One region of the Pseudomonas sp. P129 genome, then DNA from elsewhere that is predicted to be linked to it. Evidence: riboswitches for the same ligand, from Rfam matches in the RefSeq annotation. Region 1 holds a riboswitch; each other region holds the start of a gene.
What was found. Region 1 has a riboswitch for cobalamin ahead of KBY02_RS13265 (CbtB domain-containing protein). Riboswitches for the same ligand answer to the same signal wherever they lie in the genome.
Positions count from the first base shown of each region.

Region 2: another riboswitch for cobalamin. It lies ahead of KBY02_RS12845 (ABC transporter substrate-binding protein); the one in region 1 lies ahead of KBY02_RS13265 (CbtB domain-containing protein).
Region 3: another riboswitch for cobalamin. It lies ahead of cobO (cob(I)yrinic acid a,c-diamide adenosyltransferase); the one in region 1 lies ahead of KBY02_RS13265 (CbtB domain-containing protein).

Region 1 covers NZ_JAGPYS010000004.1:296,117-299,458, forward strand. Annotated here, with positions in the region: gene cobM (precorrin-4 C(11)-methyltransferase) at 1-554, opposite strand, end outside; gene KBY02_RS13255 (cobalamin biosynthesis protein) at 587-1,036, opposite strand; gene KBY02_RS13260 (CbtA family protein) at 1,014-1,736, opposite strand; gene KBY02_RS13265 (CbtB domain-containing protein) at 1,747-1,929, opposite strand; cobalamin riboswitch at 2,025-2,240, opposite strand; cobalamin riboswitch at 2,299-2,523, shown strand; gene cobW (cobalamin biosynthesis protein CobW) at 2,642-3,342, shown strand, end outside.
Region 2 covers NZ_JAGPYS010000004.1:187,292-190,633, forward strand. Annotated here, with positions in the region: gene KBY02_RS12840 (FecCD family ABC transporter permease) at 1-434, opposite strand, end outside; gene KBY02_RS12845 (ABC transporter substrate-binding protein) at 431-1,444, opposite strand; cobalamin riboswitch at 1,574-1,773, opposite strand; gene KBY02_RS12850 (histidine phosphatase family protein) at 2,090-2,785, shown strand; gene KBY02_RS12855 (phosphatase PAP2 family protein) at 2,752-3,342, shown strand, end outside.
Region 3 covers NZ_JAGPYS010000001.1:1,058,816-1,062,157, forward strand. Annotated here, with positions in the region: gene KBY02_RS04555 (PQQ-dependent sugar dehydrogenase) at 1-1,210, opposite strand, end outside; cobalamin riboswitch at 1,330-1,544, shown strand; gene cobO (cob(I)yrinic acid a,c-diamide adenosyltransferase) at 1,635-2,246, shown strand; gene KBY02_RS04565 (cobyrinate a,c-diamide synthase) at 2,272-3,342, shown strand, end outside.

The sequences.
Region 1 (3,342 bases):
ATCGGGCAGTCGGCGCCGTAATGTGGCATGAGCTCCTCGACGATCCGCTGCAGGTTGTTCACCCCCAGATGAATCGCCATGGTTGCCCGATGGCTGGCCAGGCTGGCCAGTTCCTCGCCGCTGGGCATTGAGGTCTTGTCGGCATAGCGGGTCAGAATCAAGCTCTGCGAAACGTCCGGCAGGGTCAGCTCGACGCCCAGCAGCGCAGCGCAGGCAGCGGTCGCGGTGACCCCCGGAATGATTTCGAACGGAATGTTCAGTTCGCGCAGATAGCGGATCTGCTCGCCGATAGCGCCATACAGGCTTGGGTCCCCGGAGTGCACGCGTGCCACATCCTGGCCTTGTGAGTGCGCGCGCTTGATCAGGTCGATGATCTGCTCCAGATGCAGTTCGGCGCTGTTGGTCACCTGCACGGCCTGATGGCCCTCCAGAACGGCGAGGGGCACCAGCGAGCCTGCGTAGATAATGACCGGGCAGCTGCGAATCAGGCGTTGGCCCTTGACGGTGATCAGCTCGGGATCGCCAGGGCCTGCGCCGATGAAATAGACAGTCAATGAATTCTCCGGGGTGAATGAGCGCGGGGAGATTATCCGCTGTGCGCAGGGCTGATTGCCAAGGCAAATGTGGCCTGCGCGCTTTTCTGCCGTTCGATCAGCAGCGTGGCGGTACCGTCTCCCAGTTGCGCCGCCAGCGCCAGAGCCGAGCCTTCGGCGACGCCATGACAGCCAGTGCTCTGGAACACCTGCGCAGAACGGTGCGTGAGGTGCAGTTCCCAGGCCACCAGTTGCGCAGCGTTGAAGCACACCAGCGGCACTGCAAGTTGCCCGGCCAGCTCAAGCAGGCCGGGCTCGGTTTGTTTCAGGTCGATGGACGCCAGCGCGGTCACCCGGCCGATGTCCAGCTCAAGTGCCTGCAGGCTTTGCTCGAGCAGATCGCGCAACAGCGCAGCCGAGCAGCCGCGCCGACAGCCCAGCCCGGCCACCAGTGCTGCGCCGGGTTGAAGCGTCGCTGGATCAGGCTTGATGCAGGTCGACATTGTCGTTATGCACATCGTTTCTGCGGAACAGCCAGGCACTGATCAATCCCAGCGCGACCCAGAACAGCGCGTTGGTCAGCAGCGAGGCCATCATGAACTGCGATTCCAGCGCCTCGGGAGCAAGGCTTTCATGGACCAGCGGCTGTGGCGCGCCAAGCACATGCGGGACCAGCAAAATCGCCACACCCAGTGCTTTGAGCAGCCAGTTCTGACCGAACACCAGCAAGGCCAGCCCGGCGGCAGTCGACGCGGCAGCGCCGAGCCACCACAACTGCCGCTGGCTCAGCTCGGCCGCGGCTGTGCCTGGCAGTTCGGGTGGCAGGCCAAAGGTGGGGGCCAGCACGAACACGGCAAAACCCGCCAGCCCCCACCATGCGCCTTGCACGGTGCGACCCGGCGCGCGCAGGGTGTAAAGCCCGGCAAGCATCAGCGCAAAGCCCACCGCGACCACCAGGTTACCGCCAGTGGTGGATAGCACACGCTGCCAGCCGTTTTCGGGCTCCCAGGCCGCTTCTTCATGGGCATGGCTGTGTTCGGCCATCGCGCCGTCCGCGTGCTGATGCAGTTGCTCGGCAGGCGCGTTTTCGTAGGTCTCGGCCTGCTGGATCAGCGGCACCACCCACAGGCTTTGCAGCAGGGTCAGCAGCAGGGCGGCGAGCAGGCCGGTGAAACCTGCGGTATAGGCGATTCGCTTGAACAATGTGTGGCCCTCAATGGCAAGGAAAGGCAGCGCTGTGACGGGTATCGTGTGCCGCGTTGTGTACGGCCGCGATGTGCGAGAAACCGGCGAAGTACACCAGGCAGGCGCCGAGAAGCGCAGCGCTGATGGCGGCGGTCAGGCGTTGAATGCGTGTGGAGCTGGGTGCGGCGGCGTGGCTGCTGATGGTCGACATGGCGTTCCCTCTTGATGATCGGCAAGTGGGCCACGCGCAAAAGAACCTGCCGGCAGACGCCGGAGGTTTCAACTGCGCCCGCCCACCGCGGGTTTGTCATTGCAAGCATATCGGGCCGGTCTCCGGGCTCGCGAGGGGCCGAGACGTCAGTGCGTCAAAGCCTGCAAGGCCACCTTCCCATGCCAGTGGCACAGTGGATCAGACCTACGCTCGCTTACCGTTGCGGGGGCAGCACCGGACTTGCTCGACAACGCGAGCGCACCGGTTTCCCGTTTCACCCCGTGAGGGGCACCCGAAACAAGGCGCACAGGAGAGCATGGGCGGCGGGGCAGCGTCAATCTGAACGATTGACCTGTCTGCAGTCACTGCGTAGCCTTGCCGGTTCGAGGTTCTCCCTGGGTAAAACATCACCCAGTGGAGCTAAGACGGGAATGCGGTACATGCCGCAGCTGCCCCCGCAACTGTAAACGGTCATGTTCATTGCACAGCCACTGCTGCGGCGGGAAGGCGCGATGAATGCGTGTCGGCACGTTGTTCATTGCCTGCCGCACGCCGCCGTGAGCCAGGAGACCTGCCTCGAACGGGCCACACGTGCTGCGGCCCTGGAGAATTCTCACTACAACCGGGCGGGGTGATCCGGTGGCGATCCGATCTGCGTGTCATGCATGCGGCTCTCGTCCTGTTTGCCCGCCGCATTGCCAAAGGGCACCTGATGAAAACACTGGCCAAGCTTCCCGTCACCATCGTCACCGGCTTCCTCGGCTCGGGCAAGACCACCCTGTTGCGGCACATGCTCGACAACGCCGAAGGGCGGCGCATTGCGGTCATCGTCAATGAGTTCGGCGAGCTGGGCATCGACGGAGAAATCCTCAAGCAGTGCACGATCGGCTGCACCGAAGAAGAAGCCAACGGCCGGGTCTACGAACTGGCCAACGGTTGCCTGTGCTGCACCGTGCAGGAAGAGTTCTTCCCGGTCATGCGCGAACTGGTCGCGCGCCGTGGTGATCTGGACCATATCCTGATCGAAACCTCGGGGCTGGCGCTGCCCAAGCCGCTGGTCCAGGCTTTTCAGTGGCCGGAAATCCGCAACGCCTGCACGGTCGATGCGGTGATCACGGTGGTCGACAGCCCGGCGGTACTGGCCGGTACCTTCGCTGCCTTCCCGGATCAGGTCGATGCGCAGCGCAAACTCGATCCCAACCTGGACCACGAGTCGCCCCTGCACGAACTGTTTGCCGATCAACTGGCCAGCGCCGATCTGGTGATCCTCAACAAGGCCGACATGATCGACGCCGAAGGTCTGGCGACGGTGCGTGCCGAAGTTGCCGAGGAGCTGCCGCCTGCGGTCAAGGTGATCGAAGCCAGCAGCGGTCGCCTGCCGATCAGCGTGCTGCTGGGTGTCGGTGCCGAGTC
Region 2 (3,342 bases), 110 kb from region 1:
GAGTGCGCCAGCAGGGCGACCAGCGAAAATGCCGCCACGGCACCGACAAAGGCGCCGGCCGACATCGAGATTGCGCCTGCACCGAAGCCCAGAATGGCGACCAGTACCGCGCCGGTCGAGGCCCCTGCGGAAATCCCCAGCAGATACGGGTCTGCCAGCGGGTTGCGCAATAACGACTGCAACACCACGCCACAAATCGCCAGCCCGGCCCCGCAGGCGGCTGCGACAATGGCGCGGGTCAGCCGGTAGTTCCAGACGATGCCTTCGTCTATAGGGTCGAGCACATAGCCGGCGGCCCAGAGTTTGTTGGCCAGCACCTGAAAAACCACCTGCAGGCTGATCGAGGTTTCGCCGATCGCGGCCCCGATCATGATCGCCAGCACCAGCACCGCCGAAACCCAGAGCACATGACTCAATGCTATCGGCAATCTCATTTGGCAGCGTTGAAACGGTTGGCGGCGTCAGCCAGTTCCTCGAACCCGGTGAACAGACGCAGGCCAGCCTGCATGCCCTCGGCGTCGATGATCACGATCCGGTCATGCTTGACCGCGTCCATGTTGCGGGTCACCGGGTCGGTCTTGAGGAATTCGATTTTTTTCAGGTAATCGTCGGCCGGGAAACGGCGGCGATCCATGCGCGCGATGACCAGAATGCTCGGGTTGGCCTTGGCGATGGTTTCCCAGCCCACGGTTGGCCACTCTTCGTCGGACTGAACGATATTGCGCATACCCAGGCTGTTGAGCATGAAGTCCGGAATACCTTTGCGGCCTGCCACGAAAGGGTCGCTGGCAAGGTCGGAGCTGGAGAACCAGAACAGCGCCGAGACGTCGTTGGCCTTGTTCTGCCTGACGTTGGCAATCGCCGCGCTCAGGCGGGCCTTGAGGTCAGTAACCAGCGCGTCGCCGCGATCCTGCACATCGAAGATCTGCGCCAGTTGCTCGATGCTCTTGTAGATGGTCTCGATGCGGAAGGGCTCCAGACGTGTGCCATCGGCGCCGACCAGATTGTCCTTGCCTTCGCAGTCGGACGGCAGGATGTAAGTGGGTATCTTCAGGTCATGGAACTGCTCGCGGGTGCCGACCGCGCCCTGTTTGCCGACCATCCACTCCAACTGCACGGCCACCAGTTCCGGACGCTTGCCGATCACTGCCTCGAAACTGGGCTCGTTGTCGGCCAGGCGTTCGACCTTGTCGTTCTGCGCCTTGAAGCGTGGCAATACATTGTTGAACCACAGCGAAGTGCCGACCAGTCTGTCGCCCAGGCCCAGTTCGTAAAGCATTTCGGTGCCGGCCTGGCCAATGGTCACAGCCTTGGTTGGCGCATGCGTGAAGGTCAGGGTCGCGCCACAGTTTTCAAGGGTCAGCGGGTACTGAGTGGGGGCGGCAAGGGCCAGGGTGGACAGCGTCAGGCTGGCAGCGAGTGCGGCGAGGCGGGGCAGCGACATGGAATGCGGTCTCCGTTGGAGCAGGTGCCAGGGCGCAATGCACATCAGGAAACACATCCCCGGATGATGACCGGGCACGGCGGGAAATGCCGGCGCGTGCGGATGTCCTTCCCGGACACCCCGCCGGTTAGTGGGTTGAAGCGGGTCGGCAGGTCTCCTGACTGACACGTCATCGCCAGGCTCCGGCCTTCCCGGATCACGATCCAGTGGCAGTCATGGAGCAGGCTCGGTGCCTACAGTTGCGGGGGCAGTTTCGTTTTTCGCCTGGTGAGAAAGGCGTGCGAATTCCCTGTTAGTTCCTCTCGGAAACCGACGCGCGGCATGGTAAACGATAAGCGTTTTAGTGGCTAATCCTTTGCGCGCCGCAGCTTCAGCAGACGGTCGGCCAGGTCAAAATTGTCCGGATGGACACGGAGCTTTCCGGAAAAACGCTTAAATTATCTTCATGTTCACGCCCGTAAAACCGCAAAGCCCCATTCCAGAGGGCTCGCGTGAAAAATGTGGCGCTGGGCCACAACACGTTTTTCACATCTTCTTCACTGCATCGGGACGATGCTGAACCTATCTTGCCTGCATGGGAGCGGCGCAGACCTCGGGCACTCCCTGGGTCAACGCCAGACATAGGTTCATGGCAGGAGTGGTCCCTTGACCGACACGATAATCAACAAGAATGTACTGCCCCGTTCGGGCATCAGTCAGCGCTACAAGTTGCATCGGCACATCGTATCGATGTCTGTTGCCGTCGTGCTGACGGCTATCTGCGCATGGTTCTACTCGGCGTTCTCGGGCGTGCACGTGGTGGACCTGGGGGTCGGCAGCAACCTGAGCGTTTCCGGCCTTCGCGAGCATTGGCGGCAAGGCAATGTGGTGGTGATGATTCGCCATGCCGAACGCTGTGACCGCTCGAACAACCCGTGCATGAGCGACGCCGACGGCATTACCTCCAACGGCCGCGACGCCGTTCTGGCGGTGGGCGCCGGGTTGCAGAAAATGGGCATGGACCACGCGCGCATGATCGCCAGCCCCAAGACCCGCACGCAACAGACTGCGCAACTGTTGGCCGGGCACGCGGTGGCTGGCCAAGACTGGATCAACGACTGTGACAGCGGCTTCATGAAAGCGGTGCAGGCTCACAAGGTCAGCGGCGAGAACATGGTGCTGGTGACCCACAGTGGCTGCATCGACCAGTTCGAGCGCAAGGTCGGCGTACCTGGCGGCGAGCGCTCGAGTGAGTACGCCCAGGCGTTTTTCGTACAAATAGACGGCAGCCATCCGCCGAAAATTCTCGGCTCCCTGAATGCCGGGCAATGGGCAAACCTCAACCGCGAGCAATTCAATTGACGACATCTTCCAGCGCCAGGCTGCGGTTTTACGGCATCAACCTGGGTGTACCGGTGTTTTTCGCTTTACTGGTCTTCGTTACTTTCGACCTGACCACGATCGACCGGCAACTGACTGATCTGTTTTTTGATTCTACGGCCGGGGTGTTTCCCATAGGCCAGAGCCATTTGTTCGAGAACATCACGCACAGATGGGCGCGGATCCTTCCGAACTGGACCGGAGAGCTGGCGATCATCGGTGCGATGCTGTCCTTTGTCTGGCCGTTGCTGGAAAAATATGATGATTCGCGCCTCGCGAGGCGGCTGACGGGTTCTCGGTTGGGCACCTTCCTGCGCTTTGCACGCAGGCACCGGCTGGACTTCTTTTTCGTCATAGTTGCCTTTGCGCTGAGCACCGCCATGATTCATTACCTGAAGAGCCATACCGGCGTTTATTGTCCTGTCGAAACCACCTTGTACGGTGGCAGCCAGGCGCACATCGAGTGGTTCAGGAATTTCAACCTGCTGCACGAGGCCGGCGCCGGGCGATGCTGGCCGGGCGGTCATGCGTCAAGCGCA
Region 3 (3,342 bases), on a different contig from region 1:
CCTTGTTGAGGAAGCCGGTCAACACATCGACCGGTGTGCCGTTGGGTTTGCCGCCGCTGAATGGAATGAACACCACCTTGTAGCCGCTGTGCGGTTTGCGGTTCCAGGAGCCGTGCTGGCCGATGAACAGGCCCTCGTTGAACGGCGCAGCCAGTGTCTTGCCGTCGGCGAACACCAAGCCCAGCGAAGCGGTGTGCGGACCGACTGCGTAATCCGGGGCAATCGCCTTGGCGACCAGTGCCGGGTTCTGCGGCTTGACGCGCTCGTCGACGTGCTGGCCGTAATAGCTGTAAGGCCAGCCGTAGAATGCGCCGTCCTGCACCGAGGTCACGTAGTCAGGCACCAGATCGCTGCCGATCTCGTCGCGCTCGTTGACCGCCGTCCACAGCTTGCCGGTCTTCGGTTCCCAATCCATGCCGTTGGGGTTGCGCAGGCCGGACGCGAAGATCCGGTGGTTGCCGGTGGCCGCGTCCACTTCCCAGATCGCCGCACGACCTTCTTCCTTGTCCATGCCGTTCTCGGCCACGTTACTGTTGGAGCCCACGGTCACGTACAGCTTGCTGCCATCCTTGCTGGCGATGACGTTCTTGGTCCAGTGGTGATTGAGCGTACCGCCCGGCAGGTCGACCACTTTGGTCGCTTGCGCGCTGATCGAGGTCTGCCCGGATTCATACGGGAAGCTGATCAGGCGGTCAGTGTCGGCGACATACAGCTTGTTGCCCACCAGGGTCATGCCGAACGGCGAATTGAGGTTTTGCAGGAAAACCGTGCGGGTCTCTGCCACACCGTCCTTGTCCACGTCACGCAGCAAGGTGATGCGGTTGGCGCTGGGCACACCGGCACCGGCGCGGCCCATGACTTTTTCCATCACCCAGCCGCGAATGCCTTTGGAATCATCCGGTTTGGCGGGGGAATTGGTTTCTGCTACCAGCACGTCACCGTTGGGCAACACATACAGCCAGCGCGGGTGGTCGAGGTTCTCGGCGAACGCAGCCACTTGTGTGCCCGGCGCGGCGACCGGCCTGGCGCCTTTTTCCCAGCCTACGGCAGGGGCGATGTTGACGGTCGGAATCAGCGTCTTGTTGGGCTCCGGCAGCTTGGGCGAGGGGCCTGTTCCATCCGAGACTTGCAGGCTCGACGACTCGCCGCAGGCAGCGAGGCCGCCGGCGACCAGCAGCAACACTGCGTAGTGGGGTCTGAGTTTGAACATTGTCGATCTCCATTAACAAGGGCGTGGTCCAGTAACTGATAGAGGCGCCGCCAACCCGCTAGGTTCAATCACGTTCCGCAGCGACGGTGTCGATTGACGCTCCCGGTCCAACCCTCTACCCTTCGCGGTTTGTTTCAGGTGCTCTGCAATCCTCGATTGGCAGAGTGAAACAGGGAAGCCGGTGTGGGTCGACAGATCCGATCCCGGCGCTGCCCCCGCAACGGTAAATGAGTCAAGGCTGTGCCTGACGCCACTGTGTTTCGACATGGGAAGGCGCGCAGCCGGGGTGACCCGCTCATGAGCCCGGAGACCGGCCTGAATCACTCAATGACATCACGGAGGGTGATGTTCTGTGCAGGGCGTTGCCGTGCTGTCCAGTGCTGTCCTTCCGTCTGTTGTCGCCTGCCCCGAGCGGAGAGCCCAGATGAACGAATCCCCCGAACGCGACGAACGCCATCTGGCGCGCATGCAGCGCAAGAAAGCCTTCATGGACCAGCGTATTGCCAGCTCGCCCAACGAGTGCGGCCTGCTGCTGGTGTTGACCGGCAATGGCAAGGGCAAGAGCAGCTCGGCGTTCGGTATGCTCGCCCGGGCCATGGGCCACGACATGCAGTGTGGCGTGGTGCAGTTCATCAAGGGCCGCAACAGCACGGGCGAAGAAATGTTTTTCCGCCGTTTCCCCGAGCAGGTGCGCTATCACGTGATGGGCGAGGGCTTCACCTGGGAAACCCAGGATCGCCAGCGTGACATCGCCGCCGCTGAGGCCGCCTGGGCCGTGTCTCAGGAAATGCTTCGCGATCCGGCCATTGGTCTGGTGGTGCTCGACGAACTGAATATCGCCCTCAAACATGGCTACCTCGACCTCGAACAGGTGCTGAGCGATCTGCAGGCACGTCCGCCGATGCAGCACGTATTGGTGACTGGCCGCGGTGCCAAAGCCGAATTGATCGACCTGGCCGATACTGTTTCCGAGATCGGCGTGGTCAAGCACGCGTTTCAGGCCGGTATTCGTGCGCAGAAAGGTATCGAGCTGTGAACCCTTCATCATTGAGCGCATTGCAATGAGAGCCCCGCGTGATTGCCCGGCGGTACTGATCGCTGCGCCTGCCTCCGGGCAAGGCAAAACCACGGTGACCGCTGCACTGGCACGCCTGCACCGCAACCAGGGGCGCAAGGTCCGGGTGTTCAAGTGCGGCCCGGACTTTCTCGACCCGATGATTCTCGAGCGGGCCAGTGGCGCGCCGGTCTATCAACTCGACATGTGGATGGTCGGTGCCGATGAAAGCCGTCGCCTGTTGTGGGAAGCGGCTGACGAGGCCGACCTGATTCTGATCGAAGGGGTCATGGGCCTGTTCGATGGCACGCCGTCGAGCGCCGACCTGGCCCGGCATTTTGGCGTGCCGGTACTCGGTGTGATCGACGGCACGGCCATGGCGCAGACGTTTGGCGCACTGGCGCTGGGCCTGGCGCGCTATCAGCCTGATCTGCCGTTCGCCGGCGTGCTGGCCAATCGCGTCGGCACGGTACGCCATGCGCAGTTGCTGGAGAACAGCCTGACCGAAGGCCTGCGCTGGTACGGCGCCCTGTCCCGGGAGGTCGGCTTCGAATTGCCCAGCCGCCATCTGGGGCTGGTCCAGGCCAGTGAGCTCAATGATCTGGACGTGCGTCTGGACATGGCGGCTGCGGCGCTGGCCAGCACCTGCGAAGTGGCCTTGCCGCCGGCCGTGACCTTTACTGCGCCCGACCCGGTGCAGGTCGAGCCGCTGCTGCGCGGCATCCGCATCGCCATCGCGCGCGACGAAGCCTTTGCCTTTCTGTACGGCGCGAGCCTGGACCTGCTGAGGAACATGGGCGCCGAGCTGAGCTTCTTCTCGCCGATCCATGATCGCGAGCTGCCCGACGCCGACAGCCTGTACCTGCCAGGCGGCTACCCGGAGCTGCACCACGTCGCGCTGGCCGCCAATGGCACGATGCAGGCTTCGATCAGGGCTCACCATATTGCCGGCAAGCCGATTCTCGCCGAGTGCGGCGGCATGCTCTATTTGCTCGAAGCCTTGACCGATGTCGAGGGCGTGCGCGCCGAACTGGTCGGCTTGCTGTCCGGTGAAGCGGTCATGCAGAAGCGTCTGGCC